2 regions of the Cupriavidus sp. CuC1 genome follow, and region 1 is predicted to be linked to the other one. Evidence: predicted binding sites of a transcription regulator. Region 1 holds the regulator's gene; the other holds the start of a gene.

Region 1 (7,795 bases):
CGGTGACGGGCGGCGCGGAGAAACGCACCATGATATCGCCTACGGCGCGATCGGCGCTGATGCTGTTGAGCGGCGGCGCCGACGGGCGCTGTTGCGCCTGGCAAGCGGTCAGGGCTAGCAGGGCCAGCAGGCCGCAGGCGGCGGTGATCCGCAGCGGGCGAGCCAGTGAGCGGGAGTGCGGCTGTTTGCCGAGTGACATGGGGAAACTCCTGAATGGTTACTGGCCAGGGCGCGGGCAATCAGCCTGCGCTGCGCCGCGAACGGCGCGCTTCCCGGGCCGTGCCGGTGGTGCCACGCAGGCCTTGCGCGAGCATCTCCTCGGCGTGTTGCACTGTGGTGGCCGTCACGGTGGTCCCACCCAGCATGCGTGCAGTTTCGACCACGCGGCCAGCGGCGTCGAGGGCGCGGATGCGCGAGCGGGTGACCGAGCCATTGCCGTCGGGCTGGCTGGTCTCCTTGCTGACCAGCAGGTGGGCGCCGGCCTGGGCGGCCACCTGGGGCAGGTGGGTCACGCACAGCACCTGGCGAGCGCGGCCGAGTTCCTGCAGGCGGCGGCCCACCACCTCGGCCACCGCGCCGCCGATGCCGGTGTCGACCTCGTCGAAGATCAGGGTCGGGGTGGGCGCGGCCTCGCTGGTAATGACGGAAATCGCCAGGCTGATCCGAGCCAGCTCGCCGCCCGACGCCACTTTGGCCAGAGGGCGCGCGCTGACGCCGGCATGGCCTGCCACCAGGAACTCGACTTGTTCCAGTCCATGGCTTTGCCCTTCGTCGAGCGGGTGCAGCGCCACCGCGAAACTGCCGCCCGCCATGGACAGGCCCTGCATGGCATCCGTCACGGCGGCCGACAGGCTTTCGGCCGCCATCTTGCGGGCGGCGCCGAGGTGCTGGGCGATGGTGAGGTAGGCGGCGCGGGCCGCGGCCTCGCGCGCCATCGCCTTGTTCAGGTCCTGGGCGGACTGGAGATCGTCCAGTTGCTGGCGGCGCGCCATCAGTTCGTCCGGCAACTGCTCCGGCGGCATCCGGTACTTGCGCGCGGTGGTGTGCAGCGCCTGCATGCGCGCCTCCACCACCTGCAAGCGTTCGGGGTCCAGGTCGATCCGGTCGACGTAGCGGTTGAGCGAGTGCGCGGCCTCCTCGACCTGGACCAGCGCGGGGTCCAGCGCCGCCAGGACGTCACCCAACGCGGGGTCGACGTCAGCCATCTGGCGCAGGCGCTGCACCACGCTGTTGAGCCCCGACAGCACCGAGCCATCGGCCTCGGACAGCGCCTCCAGCGCGGCGCGGCTGCCCTCGATCAGCCCGGCGGCGTGCGACAGCCGGTTGTACTCGGCCTGGATGTCTTCCCATTCGCCGGGTTGGGGTGCCAGCTTCTCGAGCTCGCCGACCTGCCATTCGAGCCGCTCGCGTTCCAGCTGCATCTCGCGCGAGCGGTGCTCGACGGTTTCGCGCTGGCGCACGCACGCGCGCCACGAGCGCCAGGCTTCGGCCACCGCGCCGGCCTGCGCGGTGAGCCCGGCATGGGCATCGAGCAGCAGGCGCTGGGCGTCGGGGCGCAGCAGCAACTGATGGGCATGCTGGCCGTGGATATCGACCAGGCGGTCGCCGATGTCGCGCAGCTGGCCCAGCGTGGCGGCGCCGCCGTTGATAAAGGCCTTGCTGCGCCCGCTGGCGTCGACGGTACGGCGCAGCAGCACCGTGCCTTCGTCGCCGGTGAGGTCATGTTCGGCCAGCCACGCGTCGAGCCCGGCCGGGGTGGAGAAGGTGGCGCTGATGCCGGCCCGGGCGGCGCCTTCGCGGACCACGCCGGCGTCGGCGCGCTCACCCAGCACCAGGGCCAGCGCATCGATCAGGATCGATTTGCCGGCGCCGGTCTCGCCGGTGAAGACGGTGAAGCCCGGGGAGAAGTCGAGGTCGAGCGTATCGACGATGACGAAATCGCGGATGGACAGGCTGCGCAGCATCGTGGTCGACTGGTCGGGGCTGGATGATGTCAGGGGGCGGATCTGGGCCGGTTCGGTGCGGACCGGGGCGGATTAGAGCCGGTTGTCTTCGCTCGGGTACTCGTGCCAGTGCAGCTTCTTGCGCAGCGTGGCGTAATAGTTGTAGCCGATCGGGTGCAGCAGGTTGACGGTCTTGGCCGAGCGCCGCACCACGATGCGGTCGCCCGGCAGCAGCGAGGTCAGCGACTGCATGTCGAAGTTCACGCTGGCGTCGCGCGCCGTGGCGACCTCGATCGACACCTCGGCATCGTGCGGCAGGACGATCGGGCGGTTGGACAGCGCATGCGGGGCAATCGGCACCAACACCAGCCCCGACAAGGTAGGGTGCAGGATCGGGCCGCCTGCCGACAGCGCATAGGCGGTCGAGCCGGTCGGCGTGGAGACGATCAGGCCGTCGGAGCGCTGGTTGTACATGAAGTGGCCGTCCACCGACACCGCCAGCTCGACCATGCCGGAAATGCCGGAACGGTTGACCACGACGTCGTTGAAGGCCAGCGCGGAGAAGATCACGCCATCGTCGCGCACCACCTGGGACTCCAGCAGCATGCGGGTCTCGGACTCGTAGCGGCCCGCCAGCATGTCCGGGAGCACCGAGTGCACATCCTCCAACGGGATGTCGGTCATGAAGCCGAGGCGCCCATGGTTCACGCCGATCAGCGGCACCGGGTAGCCGGCCAGCTGGCGCGCCAGGCCCAGCAGGGTGCCGTCGCCGCCGAGCACCACCGCCACATCGGCATGCTTGCCGATTTCGTTGGGCGCCAGCGCCGGATAGTCGGTCAGCCCGGTGGCCAGGGCGGTTTCGCGCTCGAACACCACATCCTGGCCGTTCCTGAGGATACAGGCGGCCAGCTCTTCCAGCGGGCCCTCGATGCCGGCAGTGGCGTACCTGCCGATCAGGGCGACGGTGCGAAATGGGGCGCGCGCGGCGCCGGGCTTGGGGAGCGAAGACATGCCGGGATTAGACCATACCGCCGTGACCATTGTCAGCAGGAGGGCGCTCGCCGCCGGGCCGGATCGCGGATGAGCCGCCCGAATGGTGAAAACTTGCGTAAAATCAGGAACATCATGGATGAACGTGCGAAAACGCTTCTCAAAACCCTCATCGAGCGCTACATCGCCGAGGGGCTGCCCGTGGGCTCTCGAACCTTGTCGAAGTACTCGGGGCTCGACCTGTCTCCGGCGACCATCCGCAATGTGATGTCCGACCTGGAGGAAATGGGGTTCATTACCAGCCCGCATACCTCGGCCGGGCGTATCCCCACGCCGCGTGGCTATCGGCTGTTCGTCGATACCATGCTGACCGCCCAGCCGCTGGACGGCGCGCTCAACCTGGCCGAGCTGACCGGCAAGATCCGGGGCCAGCTGCAGGGCCAGCAGCTTGGGCCGCAACGGATGATCACCTCGGCGGCGCACACCTTGTCCAACCTGTCGCAATTCGCCGGCGTGGTGATGACGCCACGGCGCGCCCAGGCGTTCCGCCAGGTCGAATTCATGCGGCTGTCGGACAAGCGCATCCTGCTGATCATCGTCACCCCCGAGGGCGACGTGCAGAACCGCATCATCCAGACCGAGCTGCCGTACACCCCGTCCCAGCTGGTCGAAGCCGCCAATTTCATCAACTCGCACTTTGCCGGCATGAGTTTCGACAACGTGCGCAACCACCTGCGCGGCGAGCTGCAGGCGCTGCGCATGGATATGTCGCAGCTGATGCAGGCGGCGGTGGAGGCGGGCAGCAGCGCCATGGCCGAGGGGGACGACGATCACGTCTTCATTTCGGGCGAGCGCAAGCTGCTGGAGGTGGAGGACCTGTCCTCCAGCATGGAAAAGCTGCGCCGCCTGTTCGACGTGTTCGAGCACAAGACCGGCCTGCTCAAGCTGCTCGATGTCTCCAGCCACGCCCAGGGCGTGCAGATCTTCATCGGCGGCGAGAGCAAGCTGGTGCCGCTGGAAGACATGGCGGTCATTACCGCGCCCTACGAAGTCGACGGCCAGATCGTCGGCACGCTCGGGGTGATCGGGCCGACCCGCATGGCCTACGAACGGGTCATTCCGATCGTCGACATCACCGCGCGCCTGTTGTCCAGCGCGCTCAGCCAGAACTAGTGTTGGCCTGGCCCGGTCTCACAGACTGCCTGTTCCCCAGATCCTGTAAGCTCGGCGAGCCCTGGCTGGCGCGCGCCTTGTGCCCGCGCCGCCCCGCCACACCGGAAATTACATGACGTTTACTCCCGAACCGGCCTACCAGCATGGCCAGGCGCCGCGCACGGCCATCCTGTTGATCAACCTTGGCACGCCGGATGCGCCAACGCCGAAGGCGGTCGGAAGCTACCTCAAGCAGTTCCTGTCCGACCCGCGTGTGGTGGAGATCCCGCGCGCAGCCTGGCTGCCGCTGCTGTACGGCATCATCGTGCCGCTGCGCTCGCGCGCCTCGGCGATAAAGTACAAGTCGATCTGGCTGCGCGAGGCCCATATGACGGGTTCCCCGCTGCTGGTGCACACCGAGCGCCAGGCACACGCCCTGCAGCTGCTGCTGAACCAGCAAGGCCATGAGGTGACCGTGGCGTGCGCCATGCGCTACGGCAATCCGTCGATCGGCTCGGTGCTGGAAGCGTTGCGCCGCCAGGGGACAGAGCGCATCCTGCTGCTGCCGCTGTACCCGCAGTACTCCGGCACCACCACGGCGACGGGCTTCGACGAGGTGTTCCGGGTACTCAAGCAGTGGCGAAACCAGCCGGAGCTGCGGCTGGTCAAGCATTTCCACGACCATCCGGCGTACATTGCCGCCTTGCACCAGCAGGTGGGGGCATACTGGGCGCAGCATGGCACGCCGGATTTCGCGCGGGGCGACAAGCTGATCCTGTCGTTCCACGGCGTGCCGCGCCGCACGCTGGAACTCGGCGATCCCTATCATTGCGAGTGCCTCAAGACCGGGCGCCTGCTGGGCGAGGCACTGGGCCTGCAGCCTGGGCAGTACCAGGTCACTTTCCAGTCGCGCTTTGGCAAGGCGGAGTGGCTGCAGCCCTATACCGCGCCCACCTTGCAGGAACTTGGCAAGGTCGGCACCGGGCGGGTCGACGTGTTTTGTCCGGGCTTTCCGGCCGATTGCCTTGAGACACTGGAGGAGATCGCGATGGAAGGGCGCTCCGAGTTCCAAGTGGCAGGCGGCAAGGTGTTCCACTACATTCCTTGCCTCAACGATTCGGAAAGCTGGATTGCCGGGCTGGCGGAGATCGGCTTGCAGCACTTGCAGGGCTGGCCGCTGCGGCTGCCGCATCCGCATGAGCTGGAGGCCCGCCGCACGCAAGCGCAGACGCGCGGCGCCGCGGCATGAGCGTGGCGCTGCTCAACGCATGGAGGTGACGACATGAGTGTATCTTTCGAGGCCGATGCCCGCCTGCGCATCGATAAATGGCTATGGTGCGCGCGCTTCTTCAAGACCCGCTCGCTGGCCGCCGAGGCGGTGGAGCGTGGCAAGGTGCAGGTCAACGGCCAGGCGTGCAAGAATTCGCGCGAGGTGAAGCCGGGCGACACCGTCGTCCTGGAGGCGCACCAGCAACGCTGGGAAATCGTGGTGAAAGGGATTGCGGGGCTGCGCGGCCCGGCTGCGGTAGCCCAGACGCTCTATGCGGAAACCGAGGCCAGCGAGGCGCGCCGGCGGCAGGATGCCGAGAATCGGCGCCTTAACGTGGAGCCTGCATCGAAGCTGCAGGGGCGCCCGACCAAGCGTGACCGTCGGCAGATCGACGGGGTCAGAGGGTGAGGCGGACGGCCGCACGTGCAGTCGCCCGCAATCACCCGGCTGGGTCAGCGAACGTAGGGAACGATGTAATGCTTGAATACAGCCTTGCCGCTGCCGTATTCGGTGTCTCGTGGCGTGAAGGCGCCGGAGAGGCAGATGAAGGCTGTCATCACCGATAATGCGGCGAGAAGGAAGACCGTCAGAACAGGCAGCTTATGCATGGCTAACCTTTCGAGAGTGGCCCCACTTGAGTTGCATCTTCGACCCCGTTATTTTTGTCATTTTTATACGGTTTCATCTTAGGGTGTGCGCTGTTGCAAAGCAATATGACCCCTATTTCCGCGCACCCCCATTTGTAACCTTGTGTTTCAGTGCACCGTCGCTGTGCGCTCTTGAAAATTGAGGGCCTGCCACCAACTGCAGGCTACATTTGCCGATTGACCACCCGGCGGCCTGCGCCAGGCAGGCCGCGTCTTTGTTTTGATACGGATCGACATGGAAGAACAGAAGCAGACGCCATCCACCACGCCGCCGCTCACGCCAGCCAGCGAGGAGCTGAACACCGCCCCGGCCGGCCAGGCCGAGAACGCCGCCGCGGCGGACGTGGCGGCCCAGTTGGCCGCGCTTGAAGCCAAGGCCAAGGAGAACTACGACATGTTCCTGCGGGCTACCGCGGAGGGCGAGAACATCCGCCGCCGCGCCCAGGAGGACGTCGCCAAGGCCCATAAATTCGCCATTGAGACCTTTGCCGACTACCTGCTGCCCGTGATGGACAGCCTGCAGGCGGCGCTGGCCGACGGGTCGGGCGATATCGCCAAGCTGCGCGAAGGGGTCGAACTGACCGCCCGCCAGCTCGTCAGCGCTTTCGAGAAGGGCAAGATCGTCGAGCTGAACCCGGTTGGCGAGAAGTTCGATCCGCACCGTCACCAGGCCATTTCGATGGTGCCGGCGCCGCAGGAGCCGAACACCGTGGTCACGGTGCTGCAGCGCGGCTACACGATTGCTGATCGCGTGCTGCGCCCGGCGCTGGTCACGGTGTCCGCGCCCAAGTAAGCGCAACCCTCTTTGCTGTCCGCCCGGCGGGCTGGCACAAGCAACGCCCGGTGCCGCTGGCCCGGGCGTTTTCCATTGCTGGAGACGTCTATGTCCACAAAGCCAGACAACCCCGCCATGCCTGGCACCGCCGTGGATCCGGCGGCGCACCTGGACCACCGCGCCTTCGACGCGTTCGGCATGCGCGCGGTAGATGGCGCCGACATCGATGGCGCCATCGCCGCTGCCGGCGATGCGCTGGTCTGTGTGTTTTTCTGGGGGGTGGACTGCTTCAATTGCGAGATGGCGAAAAAAGCCATGCTGGCCAATCCGGCGCCGGTGCGGGCGCTGGAGCTGCACTGGCTGCACGCCAACGTCTATGCGCACCCGGAGCTGGGCAAGCGCTTCGGCCTGCACGGCATCCCGGTCTTCATGTTCTTCCACAAGGGCAAGAAGCTGGGGCGGGCCACCGGCTGGCATGGGCACGGCCAGTTTGCCGCGGCGGTGGCCAACGCGCGGCTGAAGGCTAGCGGCAAGCCGCTGGCCGGTTAGGCGGGTCAGCGCGACAGCGCGTATCCCAGCCGGAATTGCCAAGGCAGCTTGTGGTTGTAGTCCAGCAAGCTCTCGCCATAGCCGACTAAATAGCCTGCCATCAGGTAACCCGCCGTGCCGGGGATCAGCCTGGCCAGCGGATACGTCACCGACGCATCGACGCTGCCGTAGTACTTCTGCGTGCCTTTGCGCAGGGTGGTGGCGAACTCCCATGAGTCCGGCTTGCCGTAGGCCAGCTTCAGGTCCATGTAGCCCCGGTAGCTGGCAATGTCCGAGTTGTCGTTCTTCTCGATGTAGTAGTACAGCTTGGGCGAGACGCTCCAGTGCCAGTTGGTCATGTCCCCCAGATAAAACGTGGGTTTGACGAACACCGTATTGATGCTGCGCGACTGGTCGCCGTCGCGGCCATTCGACTCATGCTCCAGGCCGGCGGCGAGCGAGAGCCGGCTGATCACGCGGTTCTGCACCC
Region 2 (7,795 bases), on a different contig from region 1:
AAAGAGACACCCCCGCGTCTAGTCCTTCGCAACATCCACCACCAGTTTGCCCTTGGCCGTGCCGGTCTCGATCGCGCGATGCGCCTCGATGGCGTCTTCGAGCTGGAAGTGCCGCGGGTCGAGCCGCACGGAGAGCTTGCCCGCGTCGGCCAGCCGCGCTGCTTCGCGCAGGATCTCGCCGTGGTGCGCACGGCCCTTGCCGGTGAGCATGGGCATCAACGTGAACACGCCGGAGTACGTGGCCGCACGAAACGACAGCGGCGCCAGCGCATGCGTGCCCCAGCCAAGGCAGCTCACCACATGGCCGCCATAGGTGCGCGCGGCGAGGAACGAGCTGTCCAGCACCGCGCCGCCCACCGTATCGTAGACCACGTCGAAGCCCGCGCCCGCCGTGTATTGGTCGACATACTGCGCGACCGATGTCGTGGCGTGGTCGATGGCGGTGGCGCCGTAGCCCTCGATGATTGCCTTCTGCGCGGCCGAGCCCGTGGCGTAGACCTGCGCCCCGAGCGCGCGGGCGATCTGTACCGCGATATGCCCCACGCCGCCCGCGCCGCCATGCACCAGCACCTTCTGGCCAGGCTGCACGCGGGCCCGGTCGACCAGGCCTTCCCACGCGGTGATGAATACCAGCGGCAACGCGGCGGCTTCGCGCATCGACAGCGCGGCGGGCTTGTGCGCGAGCAGCTCGGCGTCGACCGCCGCGTACTGGGCGAGCGAGCCTTGCAGGCCGCCGACGCCTCCTGTCATGCCATAGACCTCGTCGCCGGGCGCGAAGGCCGTTACGCCCGCGCCCACGGCTTCGACCACGCCGGCCAGGTCCAGGCCCAGCACGGCGGGAAATGGGTGGCGGGCGTGCTCCGCGTGGCCGGCGCGGATCTTGGTGTCGAGCGGGTTGACGCCGCTGGCCAGGATGCGCACCAGCACCTGGCCGGGGCCGGCGTCTGGCTTGGGAAGCCGGGCGGCCGTGAACGGCGCGCCCGCGGATTCGACGACGAGGGCCTGCATGGTGGCTTGGGGCATGATGCGCTCCGGATAGTTGGCGATGGATTGGCGATGGAGTGGCGGTGGGTTGGTGTGGCCATTCTTGGCCATGCCGGCGTGTTCGTAAATCAACGCTTCTGTACTCTTGCCATGCAGTTTTGAATGGAGTGTTTCTCTCCATTTGCGCACGCCCAGGTAGAAGATGCTGCAGGCTCCAGATCAGCTCGATCCCCGCTTCCTGCTCGGCCGCGCCCTCAGGCGCGGGGATGCCGAACCCGGTCCGGATCTCGTCTGGCACCGGCAGGAAGATCCTGGTGCGCAGCTTGTTCAGGTACTTGTATGGGACCCGGGAGGTGTTGTAAGAGTGGTCTATAAGTAACTTTTATCTCGACGGAATTCGTTGGGCCGCGAATAAAGATTCTGCCGCGCGGCCAGTCCCCACAACGATTTTCACAATTCCAGGGTAAACACGTATCAAGTCGTCGACTTGAAAACGCCACCCCCCGTCCCTATAATTAGCACTCGCTGGGCATGAGTGCTAACAGACCTCTTCCAGCGTACTAATTCTGCTGGCCGTCAGTGCTGGCGGTCAATTTTTGTGAACCTAAAATCACTTTTTGTACCAAGGAGTCCGTATGAATCTGCGTCCTTTGCACGACCGCGTGATCGTGAAGCGTCTGGACAATGAAACCAAGACCGCTTCCGGCATCGTGATTCCCGACAACGCTGCCGAAAAGCCTGATCAAGGTGAAGTGCTCGCCGTGGGCCCCGGCAAGAAGGATGACAAGGGTGCTTCGATTGCGCTCGACGTCAAGGTGGGTGACCGCGTGCTGTTCGGCAAGTATGCCGGCCAGGCCGTGAAGGTGGATGGCCTGGAACTGCTGGTCATGCGCGAAGAAGACATCATGGCCGTGGTGAACAAGTAATCCACGCACCCCCTTTCGTACAGATTTAGGAGATTCAGAACATGGCAGCTAAAGACGTAGTATTCGGCGACGCCGCCCGTGCCAAGATGGTCGAAGGCGTGAACATTCTCGCCAACGCAGTCAAGGTTACCCTGGGCCCGAAGGGTCGCAACGTGGTGCTGGAGCGCAGCTTCGGCGGCCCGACCGTGACCAAGGACGGTGTGTCCGTGGCCAAGGAAATCGAGCTGAAGGACAAGCTGCAGAACATGGGCGCGCAAATGGTCAAGGAAGTGGCTTCCAAGACCAGCGACAACGCCGGTGACGGTACCACCACCGCAACCGTGCTGGCCCAGTCGATCGTGCGCGAAGGCATGAAGTACGTTGCCGCCGGCATGAACCCGATGGACCTGAAGCGCGGCATCGACAAGGCTGTGGTGAACGCGGTTGAAGAGCTGAAGAAGCTGACCAAGACCACCACCACCAGCAAGGAAATCGCCCAGGTTGGCTCGATCTCCGCCAACAGCGACGAAGTGATCGGCAAGCTGATCGCTGAAGCGATGGACAAGGTCGGCAAGGAAGGCGTGATCACCGTGGAAGACGGCAAGTCGCTGGCCGACGAGCTGGAAGTCGTGGAAGGCATGCAGTTCGACCGCGGCTACCTGTCGCCGTACTTCATCAACAACCCGGAAAAGCAGGTTGTTGCCCTGGAAAACCCGTTCGTCCTGCTGTTCGACAAGAAGATCTCGAACATCCGCGACCTGCTGCCGGTGCTGGAACAAGTGGCCAAGTCGGGCCGCCCGCTGCTGATCATCGCTGAAGACGTCGAGGGCGAAGCCCTGGCGACCCTGGTGGTGAACAACATCCGTGGCATCCTGAAGACCGCTGCTGTCAAGGCTCCGGGCTTCGGCGACCGCCGCAAGGCCATGCTGGAAGACATCGCCATCCTGACCGGCGGTGCAGTGATCGCTGAAGAAATCGGCCTGACGCTGGAAAAGGCAACCCTGCAAGAACTGGGTCAAGCCAAGCGCATCGAAATCGGCAAGGAAAACACCATCATCATCGACGGCGCCGGCGACGCGGGCTCGATCGAAGCACGCGTGAAGCAGATCCGTGCCCAGATCGAAGAAGCGACCTCGGACTACGACCGTGAAAAGCTGCAAGAACGCGTGGCCAAGCTGGCCGGCGGCGTTGCAGTGATCAAGGTTGGAGCCGCCACCGAAGTCGAAATGAAGGAAAAGAAGGCACGCGTGGAAGATGCACTGCACGCAACCCGTGCAGCCGTGGAAGAAGGCATTGTCCCCGGCGGCGGTGTGGCACTGCTGCGCGCTCGCGCTGCCATCGCTGGCCTGACCGGCGACAACGCTGACCAGAACGCGGGCATCAAGATCGTGCTGCGCGCCATGGAAGAGCCGCTGCGCCAGATCGTGCTGAACGCTGGCGAAGAAGCTTCGGTCGTCGTGGCCAAGGTCATCGATGGCAAGGGCAACTACGGCTATAACGCCGCCACCGGCGAGTACGGTGACCTGGTGGAAATGGGCGTGCTGGACCCGACCAAGGTGACCCGCACCGCGCTGCAGAACGCTGCTTCGGTCGCTTCGCTGATGCTGACCACCGACTGCGCAGTTGCTGAAACGCCGAAGGATGAATCGGCTCCGGCAATGCCGGGCGGCATGGGCGGCATGGGCGGCATGGACGGCATGATGTAAATCTGCCGGCCCGCCAAACGGCAGCCTGCTGTACCCGTAGTAGCAAAAACCCCCGCTGGCGCGAGCCGGCGGGGGTTTTTGTTTGTGGGGCGACGGTATGCGGGGCGATATGGGCGAGCTGCGCGCCGTCGCCGGAAAGCCTCAGATCTCCACCGTATAGCACCAGTCGAAGGCCGGGTTCTCCAGCTCGCCGGTCTTGCGGCGGATATAGCCGCGCGGGTTGCACACCACGCGCGCATCGTCGAGGCGGTAGTCGAAGCCCGTATGCGTATGGCCATGCACCCACAGGTCGGCCTGCGCGACCAGGTCCGGGCGGCGCGAGATAAAGCCGGCGGAGACCAGGTCGTGGGAGAAGCGCGGGTCGAGGCTGCCCAGATCCGGCGCATGGTGGGTGACCACCACCGTCTTGCCGGCAAAGGGCGTGGCGAGCTGCGCCGCGAGCCAGGCGCTGGCAGCCTGGTGCCGCGCCAGGGCATCGGCCACGGTGAAGCGGCGGTGCTGGCCGTTGCCATCGGCCACCTCGATCAGGCGGTGGTCGACCATCACGCCCGCGCAGGCCAGCATCGACTCCTCGCGCCGGCCGGCGCCGAACAACGCGTAGTCAGTCCACCAGGTGGTGCCGATCACGCGCACCGGCTCGCCCGCAAGATCATCGAAATAGGCAACGGCATCATTGAGCACCCGCACGTGCGGCGCCGCCTGGGAGGCTTGTGCCATGGCGGCGTCGACCGTTTCGAAGGCGCCCTCGTAGTACTCGTGATTGCCCGGCACATAGACTACCGGCCCCGAAAAGGTGCGCGCGGCCCAGTCGACGCCGGCGCGGCCGTTGGCGATATCGCCGGCCAGCACCACCAGGTCGGCGGGGCAGGCGGGGACTGACTCCGGTGCGTCGTGTTCGAGGTGCAGATCGCTGAGGATGCGGATTCTCATGCTGGCTCCATGCGGGTGTACGCTTGCGCGGGCGCGCACGTGCATGGATTCTTCAGAAAAGCGCCGGCCCGGTCAAGGCCGGCGTGGCCCTCAGAAGACGCCCGGTAAAACGCGGTAGTGAACCTTGCTCCGATAGGCCCGGTACTCGGGATCCTCCGACAGCAGCGCTTCCTCGCGGGCGATGCGGATCCCCTGCAGGACAAACTGCCCGGCGAACACCAGCACGTTCTGCAGCCCGAAGTTGGCCAGCAGGAAGCCGATGTCGGTGGCGAGGTAGCCCAGGTAGATCGGATGACGAACGAGCCGGTAGGCGCCACCCGACACGATTCCGCGGTTGGCCGGCAGGATGCCGAACGAATAGCGCAGCGAGGCCTTGGCGAAGATCTGCCAGGCCAGCCCGGCGATCTGCAGCCCGGCGCCGATCGCCTCCGGCACGATGCGCGTGCCGGGCGCAAGCTGGATGGCCATGAAGTAGTAGGTGCCCCCGAGTGAGCAGAGGACGGCGACGAAGCTCCAGTCGCGCCGCGCCGGCACCCGTACGATCAGTGACAGCCCGACCGTCAGGCATTCCGTCACGACGATCAGCAGCAGCGTGATGCGCGTCGGCTCGGCGAGCCAGTGCGTGATAGCCGCGTAGGCGAACAGGCCGAGGAGCAGGGCGGTGGCGATGCGCAGGCCCATCTCAACCGCGATCTCGCGGGGCCGCAGTGCCATGGGCGGGGGCGTCCCGGCGAACTCAGCGGAGTTGCTGTCGTACATGATTTCCCCCTGAAAAGGCACTACTTCTGGATCGTTATTGCAACGCGTTCATACCAGCCTGCGCTTTACCCGTTTGCCTGCCGCACCGTCGCCACCCGTGGCCCGTGGCCCGTGGCCCGTGTCCCGTGTCCCGCTCACTTGGAAATGCGCAGGATCTCCGAAGCCAGCTTGGAAAAACACGGTTTGAGGCCGCTGATGTTGGCGGCGTAGCAATAGACGCCGGACGGCTGGGCGCTGTTGTACAGAGGCGCATCCGGCGTGTTGGCCAGGTTCTTGAGCAGGTCGGCGTTGAAGCCGCCGTTGCCGTCCAGTCCCAGGGTGAAGATGTACACGCCGTTGCTGCGCAGGTAGGTGGCCATCTCCACCGGCACGTTGGTCGAGGCGTTGAAGATGTTCTGGGCGTTGAAGGTGGAGCCGACGACGTAGGGCACCGAAGTGGGCGTGATCGGGAACTCGTGGTCGGCCGCGTTGTGGGCGTTGTAGTACGCAGGCATCTGGGTCGGCGTGACCGTGGTGGTGGTGGAGGTGGAGGTGAAGATGCCGGGCGTCTTGCCGTCCCCCGAGCTGCCGCTGGTCTGCGTCGAGCTCGAGCTGAGATTCGCGCAGGCGCCGGTCATCTTGGTGTTTTGCTGGTTGATCTGGTAGAAGCCGCCAACGCTGGAGCTGGGCGAGCTGGTCGTGGCGCTGCCCGCGCAGAACGTGATGCCGTTGACCGTGCTGCTGGTGGTGTTGCTCGTGCTGCTGCTCTTGCAGGCCTTGCCCTTGCTGTTGCAGGTGGTCGTGGTGACGGTGGTGGTGGTGCTCGTGCTGGTGTCCATGCGGTAGCTGGCGGCCAGCGTATTTGGCTCGCCGTCTGAGAAAAGCACCACCACGCGCAGGCTCGACCGGTTGCTGGTCGCGATGCTGTTGAGCTGCGAGCGGGCCTGCCACAGCGCCTCCGCATAGTTGGTGTTGCCGCCGTTGGAGAGGTTGGTGATCGTGTTCTCCATGACCGTGCGGTTGAACCCGCGCTGCGTCGTGTTGATGTTGATATCCGAAACAGCCCCGGTTGAAAAATGCACCAGGCCCACGCGGTCCTCCGTGGGGCTGAACTGTTCGAGGAAGCTGTTGGCGTTCGCCCTGACCGTGCTCCATACGGGACCCATCGAACCCGATGAATCAATGATGAAGATCAGGTCAAGGTCCTTGCGGATGGACTGCGATGTCGCGGCCACGGCGATATTGTTGAAGCCGAGGATCTTCATCAGCGAAAGCGGCATCGTCGCCGTGGCGGAGACGCCGATGGTGATCGCCCCCAGCGTGGGCGTATCGAAGTTTACTGTCACCGGATTCAGCGAGGGCGTGGCGCGCAGGTAGCCCGTGGGATAGTTGGCGTAGAAGAAGCTGCTGGCGGCCTGGCGGGCATTTGCCGCCTGGTCGGCCTGTGTGGTGCCGTTGGTGACCGCCTTGGCCGCGGCGACCGCGGCGGAGTCCACGGCGGCATTCAGCTTGGCCTTGGTCACATAGGCCATGCCGGCATCCACGGCCAGCCCGACGACGCCCAGCAGCCCGATCATCAGCAGGCCCGCGATGATGGTGATCTGCCCCCGTTGCTTATCAGCGTGTTGCAGTTTCATGGCTGCTCCTTGGCGTTCCTTGTTTCAGAACGAGGTGACCGAGTACAGGTTGGGCCCGATGTTCGGCATTTTCAGCACGCCCATCGTCAGGCCCTTGAAGTACATGTCGAAGTTGTAGTAAGACTCGACGACGTAGACGATCTGGCCATCGCTCAGCAAGCCCGTCATGGCGTTCGCGGTGGGCGACGAGGTGCCGCCGGAAGGCAGGCCGGCGCAACTGCCGTCGCTCGCCCATGAGCCGCTGCCGCTGCCGCAGTTCCACACCAGGCTGCCCGGCACGGAGCCGCTTAGCGACCAGCCGCCCGTCCAGCGGTACTGTTCAAGCACGATGTTGCGCACCGTGCAGTTGCCGCCGGCGCAGTTCTCGGCGTCGCCCATGACCTTGGTGATGTAGATCATGCCGCGCTGGCTCATCTTCAGCGGCGGCGTGGTTTGCGCCAGCGCCACCATGATCTCCTGCGGCGTATAGGCCGCGCTGCGCGAGGCCAGGTTGGCGCCTTCGCGGGTCAGGTTGACCAGGATCAGGTTGGCCTGGATGGCCCGCGCGAAATCGATCACGGGCAGCGTCAGGAAGATGAAGATGGGCAGCAGGATGCCGAACTCGATCGCGGCGATGCCGCGCGCTGCCTGCCTGCGGCGCAGTGGACGGGTGCGTTTCATCAGAAGGCCTCGTTGCGCATGGTGGCGGCGACGCTGAAGTTGTACTTGCCGCCAGTGGACGTGAAGAAGGCCGCGACCATCGGCGTGAGCAAGGGCCAGGAGCAATTGACCTGGATCACCACAAGGTCGCCGGCGGCGCCGAACATGCTGCCGCCGCTGGCCTGGCTGGTGCCGTTGACCCAGGTGGTGACCGTCGCGTTCGACATGTCGTACACCCCCAGCGAGCTGTCGTGGA

What was found. Region 1 encodes HrcA, which represses chaperone genes, less so after heat shock. Its sites were predicted from a motif close to TTAGCACTCNNNNNNNNNGAGTGCTAA; they were not measured.
Region 2: groES (co-chaperone GroES) is a predicted target of HrcA. The motif match lies at 1,500-1,526, and genes of this name have one in related genera.

Annotation. Positions count from the first base shown of each region.
Region 1 covers NZ_JBIUHC010000058.1:31,319-39,113, reverse strand. Annotated here, with positions in the region: gene ACGLHR_RS24035 (hypothetical protein) at 1-199, opposite strand, end outside; gene recN (DNA repair protein RecN) at 240-1,964, opposite strand; gene ACGLHR_RS24025 (NAD kinase) at 2,037-2,954, opposite strand; gene hrcA (heat-inducible transcriptional repressor HrcA) at 3,069-4,106, shown strand; gene hemH (ferrochelatase) at 4,219-5,334, shown strand; gene ACGLHR_RS24010 (RNA-binding S4 domain-containing protein) at 5,368-5,763, shown strand; gene ACGLHR_RS24005 (hypothetical protein) at 5,808-5,963, opposite strand; gene grpE (nucleotide exchange factor GrpE) at 6,238-6,795, shown strand; gene ACGLHR_RS23995 (thioredoxin family protein) at 6,886-7,326, shown strand; gene ACGLHR_RS23990 (phospholipase A) at 7,332-7,795, opposite strand, start outside.
Region 2 covers NZ_JBIUHC010000008.1:155-7,949, forward strand. Annotated here, with positions in the region: gene ACGLHR_RS05065 (zinc-dependent alcohol dehydrogenase family protein) at 19-1,023, opposite strand; gene groES (co-chaperone GroES) at 1,620-1,910, shown strand; gene groL (chaperonin GroEL) at 1,952-3,595, shown strand; gene ACGLHR_RS05080 (metallophosphoesterase) at 3,737-4,525, opposite strand; gene ACGLHR_RS05085 (methyltransferase family protein) at 4,616-5,284, opposite strand; gene ACGLHR_RS05090 (vWA domain-containing protein) at 5,419-6,900, opposite strand; gene ACGLHR_RS05095 (TadE family protein) at 6,925-7,560, opposite strand; gene ACGLHR_RS05100 (TadE/TadG family type IV pilus assembly protein) at 7,560-7,795, opposite strand, start outside.